DNA from 4 places in the Alteromonas sp. 07-89-2 genome. Region 1 is predicted to be linked to each of the others. Evidence: predicted binding sites of a transcription regulator. Region 1 holds the regulator's gene; each other region holds the start of a gene.
What was found. The regulator sigma-54, encoded in region 1, starts transcription at its own class of promoters, with help from an activator protein. The targets are predictions, from matches to a motif close to GTTGGCACGNNNNTNGNNT.
Positions count from the first base shown of each region.

Region 2: glnA (glutamate--ammonia ligase) is a predicted target of sigma-54. The motif match lies at 2,007-2,025, and genes of this name have one in related genera.
Region 3: fliE (flagellar hook-basal body complex protein FliE) is a predicted target of sigma-54. The motif match lies at 1,999-2,017, and genes of this name have one in related genera.
Region 4: nirB (nitrite reductase large subunit NirB) is a predicted target of sigma-54. The motif match lies at 1,882-1,900, and genes of this name have one in related genera.

Region 1 is NZ_VTYM01000023.1:123,922-127,138, reverse strand. Features, by position in the region: gene lptA (lipopolysaccharide transport periplasmic protein LptA) at 1-368, shown strand, start outside; gene lptB (LPS export ABC transporter ATP-binding protein) at 371-1,096, shown strand; gene F0261_RS14965 (RNA polymerase factor sigma-54) at 1,170-2,651, shown strand; gene hpf (ribosome hibernation promoting factor) at 2,682-2,969, shown strand; gene ptsN (PTS IIA-like nitrogen regulatory protein PtsN) at 2,983-3,217, shown strand, end outside.
Region 2 is NZ_VTYM01000012.1:88,450-91,666, reverse strand. Features, by position in the region: gene typA (translational GTPase TypA) at 1-1,634, opposite strand, end outside; gene glnA (glutamate--ammonia ligase) at 2,092-3,217, shown strand, end outside.
Region 3 is NZ_VTYM01000021.1:51,021-54,237, forward strand. Features, by position in the region: gene fliF (flagellar basal-body MS-ring/collar protein FliF) at 1-1,584, opposite strand, end outside; gene fliE (flagellar hook-basal body complex protein FliE) at 1,597-1,932, opposite strand; gene F0261_RS14030 (sigma-54 dependent transcriptional regulator) at 2,174-3,217, opposite strand, start outside.
Region 4 is NZ_VTYM01000007.1:31,856-35,072, reverse strand. Features, by position in the region: gene F0261_RS06680 (SulP family inorganic anion transporter) at 199-1,764, shown strand; gene nirB (nitrite reductase large subunit NirB) at 2,076-3,217, shown strand, end outside.

The sequences.
Region 1 (3,217 bases):
TTGAAGCTGACGAAGTGGAAGTAATTGCCACTGACGGTGGTGGTCGTGAAATATTTATTGCTAGAGGAAAGCCTGCAAGCTATTCCCAGCAATTGGAAGACGGCACGCCAGTTTCGGCAAAAGCTAATGAAATACGCTATGAAGTGGTGAACCGAACGATTTCTCTTGCCGGAAACGCAGAGTTGAAACAAGACACCAGTAAAGTACAGGGTGACAACATCACGTTCGATATGATTACCGAGCAATTGCTAGCGACTGGCGGAGCAGGTAAGGATGGTGAGGGTCGAGTGACCACAGTATTCACACCTGAGACCATTCGCAAAACTTCGTCTAAGAAAGACAAAAAAGACAACGAGGGCAATGAATAGCAATGGCAACTTTGAGCGCTAAAAATCTTGCTAAGGCTTACAAGTCAAGACAGGTTGTTCGAGATGTAAGTCTGTCTGTCTCAACGGGTCAAATTGTTGGTCTTCTTGGCCCAAATGGCGCTGGTAAGACCACCACATTTTACATGATTGTTGGTTTAGTGAATCTGGATAAAGGCAAGATTGAAATCGACGACAATGAGCTAACTCATCAGCCCATGCACGAGCGTGCACGCCGCGGAATTGGCTACCTACCGCAGGAAGCCTCTATTTTCAGAAAACTCACAGTGCATGAAAATATCATGGCCATTTTGCAAACCCGTAAAGATTTAAATTCACAACAGCAAGAAGAAGAAGCAGATGCGCTACTTGATGAATTTAATATTAACCATATACGTAATAGTACGGGGATGAGTTTGTCAGGGGGCGAACGCCGTCGCGTTGAGATTGCCCGCGCTCTGGCAGCAAAACCGCAATTTATTTTGTTAGACGAACCATTTGCTGGTGTTGATCCAATATCAGTTAATGATATAAAGAAGATAATACAACATCTTCGCGATAGGGGTATTGGAATCCTTATCACAGACCATAACGTACGAGAGACATTGGATGTTTGTGAAAAGGCGTACATTGTGAGTCATGGCGAGCTTATTGCGCAAGGAACGGCGGAACAGGTTTTAAGTAATCAAAAAGTAAGGGATGTATACCTAGGCGAACAATTCAGGCTATAGTTAATGTAACCGAATTGCCATTTTTCAGTTTCGCTCTGGTATATTCAATTTAGAGCATTTAAATAAGACGTAGATGAAACCATCTTTACAGCTAAAATTTAGCCAACAACTTACCATGACACCACAGCTTCAGCAGGCCATTAAACTGCTGCAGCTTTCTACACTTGATCTTCAACAAGAGATCCAAGAAGCGCTCGATTCTAATCCGCTATTAGAAGTTGAAGAAGGTAACGACGAGCCGCAACTAGAAAAGAACAATATCGACAACGATGACAGCGGCTCTGAGGCCACTGCTTCTGCATCTAGTGACACACTAGAAGCCGGCGATGCACTTGAGAAAAACGATCTTCCCGATGAGCTGCCAATCGACAGCACATGGGACGAATACTACTCTGCTTCATCTTCGCCTGCTCCGGGTCCATCCAATGACGACGAGCAAATCTTCCAAGGTGAGACTACTGAAGATATTCAAGAACACCTTCTTTGGCAAATGCGCCTTACCCATTTCTCGGATACCGATCGCGCAATCGCTACAGCAATCATCGACTCTATCGACGAGTCAGGTTATTTAACCGTTACCCTTGATGATATTTTAGAAGCGGTTAACGATGATGATATGGAAGAGCCGATTGAAATGGACGAAATAGAATGTGTGCTTAAGCGCATTCAGATGTTTGACCCTATTGGTTCTGGCTCACGCTCTCCACAAGAATGTTTGATGGTGCAATTGCGCCAGTTTTCAGAAGACACACCGTGGCTTGCTGAAGCAAAGCAACTGATTGAAGAGTACTCTGACTTACTGAGCAGCAAAGACTATCGTACGCTTATGCGTAAAAGCCGATTGAAAGAAGATCAGCTACGCGAGGCAATGCGTTTACTGCAAACCTTGAATCCTCGCCCAGGTAGTGCTTTAGTTACTAAAGAGCCTGAGTACGTTATTCCTGATGTCTCAGTAACCAAGAAAAATGGCCGTTGGGTGGTTGAGCTGAACCCCGACAGTCTGCCTAAGTTAAGCGTAAATCAACAATACGCTGCAATGAGTCGCCGTGCCAAGAATAGTAGCGATTCACAATTCATCCGCTCACACATGCAAGAGGCTAAGTGGTTCATAAAGAGCCTTGAATCTCGTAACGAAACCTTAATGAAGGTTGCAAACTGCATTGTGCAGCAGCAAATGGGCTTTTTTGAGCACGGCCCGGAAATGATGAAACCAATGGTGCTAAATGATGTCGCAGAAATGGTAGATATGCACGAATCCACTATTTCGCGAGTGACAACGCAAAAGTACATGCATACGCCACGTGGAATCTTCGAATTGAAGTATTTCTTCTCAAGCCACGTTGCAACAGAGTCTGGTGGTGAATGTTCATCTACAGCGATTCGTGCATTGATCAAGAAATTAGTGGCCGCTGAAAAGCCTAGCAAGCCGCTAAGTGATAGCAAGATTGCTTCATTGTTGGCCGAACAAGGCATTAAAGTTGCCCGGCGAACAATAGCAAAGTACCGGGAATCGTTGTCGATCCCGCCGTCGAACCAACGCAAAAGCCTTATTTAATCGGGCTTAATAATATAAGGAAGACGAAATATGCAAATCAACCTTACTGGTCATCATGTCGAAATCACCGACTCTTTGCGTAATTATGTCGATACGAAGTTCAGCAAACTTGAACGTCACTTTGATCACATTTCTAATGTGCATGTCATCCTGAACGTTGAAAAATTAAATCAAAAAGCCGAGGCGACCGTTCATTTAAGTGGCGCTGAAGTATTCGCATCCTCAGAAAATACCGACATGTATGCGGCGATTGACAGCATGGTTGATAAACTCGACCGGCAGGTAATCAAGCATAAGGAAAAACTGAAAAAACATTAGTAGTTAATTAAGCATGGATATACAAGCCATCGTAAGTCTGGACCGCACCGAGTGTGCGGTTCAGTGTAATAGTAAAAAGCGAATTCTTGAGATCATCGCTGATATCGCTGCCAAGCAAAACGAGAACATTGATCAGGCAACGGTACTCAACAGTTTGATGGCTCGAGAGCGTATGGGTAGTACAGGCATTGGCAATGGTATCGCCCTGCCCCATGGACGCCTGCCGGGCCTCGAGAAAGTGATTGCCA
Region 2 (3,217 bases), on a different contig from region 1:
TTACCTTTAAGGGCGTTTACAGTAAGGTCGTTGTCACGGCTGTGAATACCGATAACCATACCTTCGTACACTTCAACACCGTGACCGATGAATAGACGACCGCGTTCTTGAAGGTTAAACAGAGCGTTAGTTAGTGCTTTACCGTTTGCATTAGCGATTAGAACACCGTTCTTACGCTTACCGATGATACCGCCTTTGTACGGACCATAGTGATCGAACGTGTGATATAGCAAGCCAGAACCCGACGTTAACGTCATGAACTCTGTTTGGAAACCAATTAGGCCACGGCTTGGAATGATAAAGTCGATACGTACACGACCTTTACCATCTGGAGACATGTCAGTCATTTCTGCTTTACGCAGACCAAGCTGTTCCATGATTGAACCCTGGTGCTGTTCTTCACAGTCGATAGTCAGGGTTTCGTATGGTTCTTGCGTTGCGCCGTCAACTTCTTTCAGAATTACTTCTGGACGTGACACTGCAAGCTCGTAACCTTCACGACGCATGTTTTCGATAAGAATACCTAGGTGAAGTTCACCACGACCAGATACGCGGAACTTGTCCGGATCAGGCATTTCTTCAACGCGCAGTGCAACGTTGTGTACTAGTTCGTCTTTAAGGCGCTCTAGAATGTTACGTGACGTTACATACTTACCTTCTTTACCTGCAAACGGCGAGGTGTTTACCTGGAACGTCATGGTTACTGTAGGCTCGTCAACCGTAAGTGGAGGAAGTGCTTCTACAGTGTTGACGTCACAAATGGTGTCAGAGATCTTAAGTTCGCCAAGACCTGTGATTGCAATGATGTCGCCCGCGTGCGCAGATTCAACTTCGTGACGAGCAAGGCCAAGGTAGCCGTAAACTAAGCCTACTTTGCCGTTGCGCTTTTTGCCATCAGCAGTAACAACCGTTACTTGTTGATTTGGCTTAACAGAACCACGCTTAACACGACCTACGCCGATAACACCCACGTATGAGTTGTAGTCAAGCTGAGAGATCTGCATTTGGAATGCGCCGTCGATATCTGCATCAGGAGGAGAAACCTGGTCAACGATAGTTTGGAACAATGCCGTCATATCGTCTTCTTTAGTATCTGCATCTAGTGATGCCCAACCGTTAAGTGCAGACGCATAAACAACTTGGAAATCTAGCTGTTCGTCAGTTGCACCTAGGTTGTCGAATAGGTCGAAAACTTGATCCATAACCCAATCAGGACGCGCACCAGGCTTGTCGATTTTGTTGATAACAACAATTGGCTTAAGACCTTGAGCAAATGCCTTTTGCGTAACGAAACGGGTTTGTGGCATCGGGCCTTCTTGCGCATCTACAAGTAGAAGTACAGAGTCAGCCATCGACATTACACGCTCTACTTCACCACCGAAGTCAGCGTGTCCTGGAGTGTCTACGATGTTGATACGGTAGTCGTTCCAGTTAATCGCTGTGTTCTTAGCTAGGATGGTAATGCCACGTTCTTTCTCGATGTCGTTCGAGTCCATTACGCGCTCTTCTTGCTCGCCTCGAGATTCAAGGGTGCCAGACTGCTGTAACAGTTTGTCTACCAGGGTGGTCTTACCGTGGTCAACGTGGGCGATGATTGCGATGTTACGCAATTTATTAATATCAGTGGTATTCATGCTTATATAGAGCCTGTGTAAATCAACGTCTACTTCAATTCAGTGGAAAGGAGTATGCGTTAGATTTGTTGCAAAAAAATGCAGATAGAAAAATTTGCGCGGATTGTACAGAAAAACCACGACGTTTGCGCATCTTTTTTTTGATGGAAACGAGTTTTATTGGTTTTCAAACACTTGTTCAACAAATAACCAGCCCCGTTGCACCTAATTGATCATATTTGGTGGCTATACGTTACAAAGTAATCTAGGCTGATTGACGTATAAATGAGCACAAGGCGCCATATTGGTGCAATGCTGCATCAATATAGTGCAATTTAATTCAAACGGAAGTGATAGATGCCCGTCTATGCCACAGAAATCGGCACACATATAGATGGCATGATAATCGCTTTCACTTTTGCCACTGTTGGAGTGAAGCTGATCATTCCGCATTTTTACATTAAACCTGGAGGACACGATGTCAGTAGAAAAGGCATTAGAGCTGATTAAAGAAAGTGAAGCGAAGTTTGTAGATTTACGTTTTACCGATACAAAGGGTAAAGAACAACACGTATCTATTCCTGCGAGCGTTGTAGATGAAGAGTTTTTCGAAGAAGGTAAAATGTTCGATGGTTCTTCAATCGCTGGCTGGAAAGGCATCAACGAATCAGACATGGTTCTTCTTCCAGACGCAACAAGCTGCGTAGTTGACCCTTTCGCTGAGGAAACACAAGTAAACATCCGTTGTGACATCGTTGAACCTTCAACAATGGAAGGTTATGAGCGTGACCCTCGTTCAGTTGCTCGTCGTGCAGAAGAATTCCTAAAATCAACTGGCATCGGTGACACATGTTTCTTCGGCCCAGAGCCAGAGTTTTTCCTTTTTGATGACGTACGCTTCCACACTGACATGGCGGGCTCTTTCTACAAGATTGACTCTTCTGAAGCTAAGTGGAACTCTGGCGAAGAGTTTGAAGGCGGCAACATGGCACACCGCCCAGGCGTTAAAGGCGGTTACTTCCCAGTACCACCAGTGGACTCTGCGCACGATATCCGTGCTGCAATGTGCCTAGTTATGGAAGAAATGGGCCTTGTTATCGAAGCGCACCACCACGAAGTGGCAACTGCTGGCCAAAACGAAATTGCTTGCGAATTTAACACGCTAGTTAAGAAAGCTGACGAAATTCAAGTTTACAAGTATGTAGTTCACAACGTTGCACACGCATACGGACAAACCGCTACCTTTATGCCTAAGCCGCTTGTTGGCGACAATGGTTCTGGTATGCACTGCCACCAATCTATCTCTAAAGATGGCGTAAACATCTTCGCGGGTGACAAGTACGCAGGCCTTTCTGAAGAAGCACTTTACTACATCGGTGGTATTATCAAGCACGCGCGTGCAATCAACGCGTTTGCTAACGCTTCAACTAACTCATACAAGCGTCTAGTTCCTGGATTCGAAGCACCGGTAATGCTTGCATACTCTGCACGTAACCGTTCTGCGTCTATTCGTATTCCTCACGTAACTAGCGATAAAGCGCGTCGTATCGAAGTACGTTTCCCTGATCCAACAGCCAACCCATACCTAGCGTTCACCGCTATGC
Region 3 (3,217 bases), on a different contig from region 1:
CAGCATGAGTGAACCATCTGGCGCAAAACCGACCTGCCCTTCATCAAAGTCAGACGTTAACATGCTAATGGTGTCATCGCCTAAATCTAAGCCCTCGTCTGCATCAAATTCATCGGCGTCGTTCGACTCATCAGGATTAATAAGACGACGTAGCATAGGACGAATCACGAAGATGATAAGCACTATTATAACCAAGCCACCAACAACTAGCTTTAGAATTGGTAGAAATCCGGGCTGCTCCCAAATAGGCGCGTCTTCAATTTCCCCTGCGTCCATCCGAGTAAAGGGCACGCTTACAACTTCTAACGAATCACCACGGGTAACGTCAAAGCCAATGCCGCCCTGTAAAAGCCTACGTATGTTGAGAATCTCTTCTTGTTTACGCGGTGTTGGCGTCATCGCACCGTCTTCACCCGCAACTTGGGTATAGTCCACCGCCACAGATACACTTAATCTGCGAATAACCCCTGTCTGTTTCTTGGTATGACTGATGGTGGTATCAAGTTCGTAGTTGCGTGTTGATTCTTTCGCTGTGCGCCCAGGCATAGTTGGTTGACTGCCGCCCACAGCATTTTCTGGAATATTAGAATCTAACGGAGGCTGATTAGACAGTGCACCAGGAATACCGCCAACACCGCCACCTACGCTGTTTTCTTCCATGATCATTTCACTGCGAACCGCAGGTAAATCGGGGTTGTAGCTACGCTGTGTTTGCTCCATAGCTGTAAAGTCCATGGTAACGTCAGCTTGTGCTGTGTAGTTACCTATGCCCAATACTGGAATCAGTATCGCGTCAATTTTTTCTAAGTACTCTTGCTCACGCTGGCGCTCAATCTCGTATTCTTTTCTGGCACGAGCACTCATAGAATCTTGAGAGCCTGAGTTAAGCAGACGACCATTGCTGTCTGTTACGGTTACCTTAGACGGCTCCATGTTTTGCACTGCAGACGCCACGATATCGACAACAGCATCAACCTCTTCACCTGCAATAACGGCACCGCGCTTAGCCGTTAGCACAACGGTTGCCGACGCTTTCTTCTCTCTTCGCGCAAATACGTTCTCTTTAGGCATAGCTAACAAGACACGGGCTTTTTGAATACTCGCGATATCTTCGATGGTAGCCGCGATTTGTTGCTCGCGGGCGTGTTTTAGACGTTCCATCTCAACACGCTGGCTCACACCAAACCCCATATCCTGCATAATGATATCGGTACCGGCATCAGAGGCCTTTGTTAGCCCTTGGCGGGTCATGCCTAAACGGATGTTTTGGAATTCGTCACTTCTTACGTAAACAATATTGCCTTCAAGCTTATAGTCGATTTGGTTTGCATCCATATAATCGAGGGTTTCAATAAGCTCTTGGGTTTCCATTTTCGCAAGTGGACGGTAATCAGGTTCTTGCGACCAGATAAGAATAAAAATAGCGATGGCGACGCAGATTACCAAAACAACCACAAGGGCCATTTGGCGCATCATATCTGCGCTACCTAAAGTGTCCATAAAACCAGATTTGTTTTCTGGCTCATTGTCCACTGCTTGATTTTGATCAGGAACCGTAAGGTTTGTACCTGTAGCTTCAGCCATAACCTACTCCACCTACACCGGCATATTCATTATTGTTTTATAGGCTTCAAGTACTTTGTTACGTACTTGAACAGTGGCTTCAAAAGCAATGCCCGCCTTTTCTTTCGTCAGCATAACTTGAGCTAGGCTTAAGTTAGGGTCGCCCATTTCAAAACGCTGCTGCGCGTCTTTAGATTCGAGCTGCATGCCGTTTACACCATCTACCGCATTCTTTAGCATGGTCGAGAAATCACTTGCCGAGCTATTAACTTCACTAAGCGGCTGCTGTTGAGGCTCATTAACTTGAAGACGAGTTTGCCCAATCATGTTCTGCATTTCTTGATACAAACTATTGGCTTTAACGTCCATAACCACTCCTAGTGCTTTTTCGAGACCGCCTGAACATCGGCGTATAACTTATGTATAGAGGGGATTTAGCAAAGGGCTTGCCAACTTTAAAAAGACATATATATCAATAAGATAAATTAAAAATAAGAGGGTTAGCCAAATTTATGGCGTTTGACTTAGTGTGAGCAACAAAAAACCGCCGCCTTCTTTACTACAGAGGCGACGGATAAGGACGAGGAAACCGAAAGTGTAGAAAGCGACCTTATGCGGGCACTTCAATACCGTCTTCGCGCATGCGCGCTAATTTGTAACGAAGGGTTCTTGGACTAATGCCGAGCTTTTCTGCCACATCTTTACGCTTGCCGTTACACGACACCAATGTATCGAGGATAATTTGATGTTCTTGGTAACGAAGCTCAGACCCTAACCTATTTTCTTCAACATGCTCTTGCAGTGTTTCAACAGGTGCCGTCATGTCTTCGTCAATCATTAAATCGCTGGCGTCGATTTCATTGTGTTCACATAAAATAAGCGCCCGCTGAACCACGTTTTCTAGTTCGCGAACGTTCCCAGGCCAGCTGTATTGCGACAGCTTATTGCGTGCTGCTGCGCTTAACCTGATAGTACCCAGCCCTTGAGAACTAGCGTGACGCTGAACCAGGTGTTCGGAAAGAGGGACAATATCACCCGGACGTTCCGAAAGCGGGCGCCACTCGATAGGGAATACATTTAAGCGATAGTACAAATCTTCTCTAAACTCTCCCGCATCCACTGCTTTTCTCAAATCTCGGTTACTTGTAGCAATAACACGGACGTTGAGCTTAACGGTTTTACGTCCGCCAAGACGCTCTACTTCGCGCTCTTGTAACACGCGTAGCAGTTTAGCTTGAAGCGCCAAATCCATCTCGGTTATTTCATCAAGTAACAGCGTACCGTCTTGGGCTTGTTCAAATTTACCCGGGCAAGCTTGGATTGCGCCAGTGAACGCACCTTTTTCGTAACCAAACAAGGTCGCTTCTAGCATGTTCTCTGGTATGGCTGCACAGTTGATGGCGACAAATGGCGCATCGCTTCGCGGCGACTGATCGTGAATATAGCGAGACAGCACTTCTTTACCCGAACCGCTTGGTCCCATAACCATCACAGTGGCGTCGGACTTCGCGACTTTGCGAGAAAGCTCAAGTAACTTCAAGCTTGAAGGGTCAGCAACAATAGGCGTGCGTGACTCTATTTTTTGTGCAGGCGCGTAGCGTCCCACTAAATTAAGCAGTACTTCTGGGGCAAACGGTTTGGATAGATAATCTGT
Region 4 (3,217 bases), on a different contig from region 1:
AAGTAGTTCGGACTGGGGCCTGTTGATCTTTGCTGCACATCAACGTTCAACAGGCCCTAGTAACAATCTATTAAAAGATTTTGAGCTACAATGGTGATAGAATCGCCGAAAAAATCTCCTACCTACTTGGTGTTCTGCTTTAACGCGGTGTACGCCATGGTGGGTTGTTGTGTTTAACATCTTAGCTTCTGAGAGAACATGTTCGATTTAATTACCAGTAAAGACAGCAACGTTAAAAACGACGTGCTATCAGGTATTACCGTGGCGCTTGCCTTGGTCCCTGAAGCCGTTGCATTCGCATTTGTGGCCGGCGTAGAACCAATGATTGGTCTTTATGCGGCTTTCATGATGGGCTTAATCACTTCCGCTATTGGTGGCCGACCAGGAATGATTTCTGGTGCTACCGGCGCCATGGCCGTTGTAATGGTGGCACTGGTTGCCCAACACGGTGTGCAGTATTTATTTGCCGCGGTTATTTTGGCTGGTTTACTGCAAATAATGTGCGGTATTTTCAAGCTTGGAAAGTTTATACGACTGGTCCCATATCCGGTAATGCTAGGCTTCGTAAATGGTTTGGCAATTGTTATTTTCCTGGCGCAGTTAGGCCAGTTCAAAGTCACTAACGCGGCCGGTGAGTTGCAGTGGATGGAAGGTACGCTGCTATATTGGATGTTAGGGCTTGTGGCGTTAACTATGGCTATTATCTATTTACTACCAAAGCTAACTAAAGCCGTACCTGCGTCGCTGGTAGCGATTGTTACGGTAACCTTGTTAGTACACGGTCTTGACCTTGAAGCGCGCACTGTAATCGACTTTGTTCGCGATTTGCTACCAGCTGACCAGCGCGATACCGCAACGCTAGCGGGTGAACTTCCTAGCTTTGCTATTCCTATGGTGCCGTTCACCTGGGAAACCTTCATGATCATTTTGCCTACCTCAGTCATTCTTTGCTTGGTTGGTCTTATTGAATCGCTCCTTACCCTTTCATTAATTGATGAAATGACGGACACCCGCGGACGCGGCAACAAAGAATGCGTTGGCCAAGGTGTTGCAAATACCGTAAACGGTTTCTTTGGCGGTATGGGCGGTTGCGCTATGATTGGCCAAAGTATGATTAACATTAACTCTGGTGGCCGTGGCCGCTTGTCTGGTATCACCGCGGCGGTTGTATTATTGGGCTTTATTCTATTTGCTGCTCCGCTAATTGAAATGATTCCTCTCGCTGCCCTTGTTGGCGTTATGTTCGTGGTGGTTATCGCTACATTTGAGTGGGCGTCATTCAGAATTATTCGCGGCGTAAACAAAGAAGATGCGTTCGTACTTTTCCTAGTAACAGGCGTTACCGTTATCGCTGACCTGGCTATTGCAGTTGTTGTGGGTGTTATTGTTTCCGCACTGGTGTTTGCATGGAAACACGCTCGTCATATCGAAGCGAGATCCCATATCGATAACGACGGTTGGAAAGTCTATGAGCTAGACGGCCCGCTGTTCTTCGGCTCGGTATCGCATTTCAAAGACCTGTTTGATATAGCCAACGATCCTAACGATGTAGTTATTGACTTTAAAGACTCTCGCATTTGGGATTCATCAGGTATCGATGCGCTAGATACCCTTGCTGACAAATACGAAGAGCAGGGTAAAAAGCTACACATTCGCCATATCAGTGATGAATGTCGCTCACTGCTTCGCAAGGCCGATAAGTTTGTTGAAATTAACGTGGTTGAAGACCCTCGCTACCGCGTAGCGACGGATAAGCTGGCCTAAGTTATTTGATAGCCTCAATGCACCAAGTGAACACAGTTTTGCGTTTGTTTGGTGCAGTTGTGAAGTCTGAATAATGCTTATTTTGTAGTAAATCAAATAAAAACAATTGCTTACGTTTTTGGCACTGAACTTGGATAGCTATAAACGTAAAGTGTGTTTTGGTGATTTGTGTCAATCGCTGAAAATTGTGTGATTTATAACACTCCGTAAAATGTGTTAGCCGACCTAAACCGTTGGCAAAATAGGCAACGAAGCCCGCATCAACGAAAGTTGAAGCGGGCTTTTTTTTGTCCCGAAAAAAGGGGAATACCATGACTTCATTGGACTCAAAAACGCAAATTGTCGTCGTAGGCAACGGCATGGTGGGGCATCATTTTGTTGAGCAGCTTCACCAAAGCGATGCCAATGTAGAAATAACCGTTTTATGCGGCGAGTCACGCCTTGCGTACGACCGCGTTTATCTGTCGTCTTTTTTTAGCGGCGCGAGTGCTGATGACTTAGCGCTCACTACACCCGCTCAGTACGCCGAGTGGGGCGTAAACGTAGTTACCAATGCCTTGGTTACCGATATAGACCGTGACAATAATAAAGTGACGACTTCTGAAGGGCAGGTGTTTAGCTACGATAAGCTTGTGTTAGCTACGGGCTCATACCCATTTGTGCCACCCATCCCTGGCAACGATCAAGAGCATTGCTTGGTGTACCGTACTATAGACGATCTACTCGCTATTGAAGCTTCAGCAGCGGTGAGCAAAGTAGGGGTTGTTGTCGGTGGTGGGCTGTTGGGTTTAGAAGCCGCTAACGCATTAAAACAAGCCGGTCTAGACACCCACGTGGTAGAGTTTGCCCCGCAGCTTATGGCGGTACAGCTAGACCAAGCTGGTGGTAACGTGCTTAAAGATAAAATCGAAGCATTGGGCGTAATGGTTCACACCCAAAAGGCCACCCAAACTATCGAGGCTGGTGATACCTGCCGCTATAAAATGGTGTTTGCTGACGGCACTGCACTAGAAACTGACATGATTTTATTCTCTGCCGGTATTCGACCTTCCGATCAGCTTGGCAGAAAGTCAGCGCTAACACTGGGTGAGCGCGGCGGTATTGTCATTGATAACCACTGCGTGACGTCTGATCCAAACATTTACGCTGTGGGTGAATGTGCGCTGTGGGATAACAAAATCTTTGGCCTGGTAGCACCTGGCTATACCATGGCGCGCACGGCTGTAAGTCATATAACCGGCGGCGATGCCGAGTTCGCTGGCGCAGATATGAGTACCAAACTCAAGCTAATGGGTGTGGAAGTGGGCTCAATTGGCGATGCTCATGAACGCACAGTCGGTGCGCTTAGCTACACCTATTTAAATCAGCCAGAAGGCGTGTACAAAAAGCTGGTGGTAGATAGCGAGCAAAAGTACGTGCTTGGTGCTGTACTCGTTGGCGATACCAGCGACTA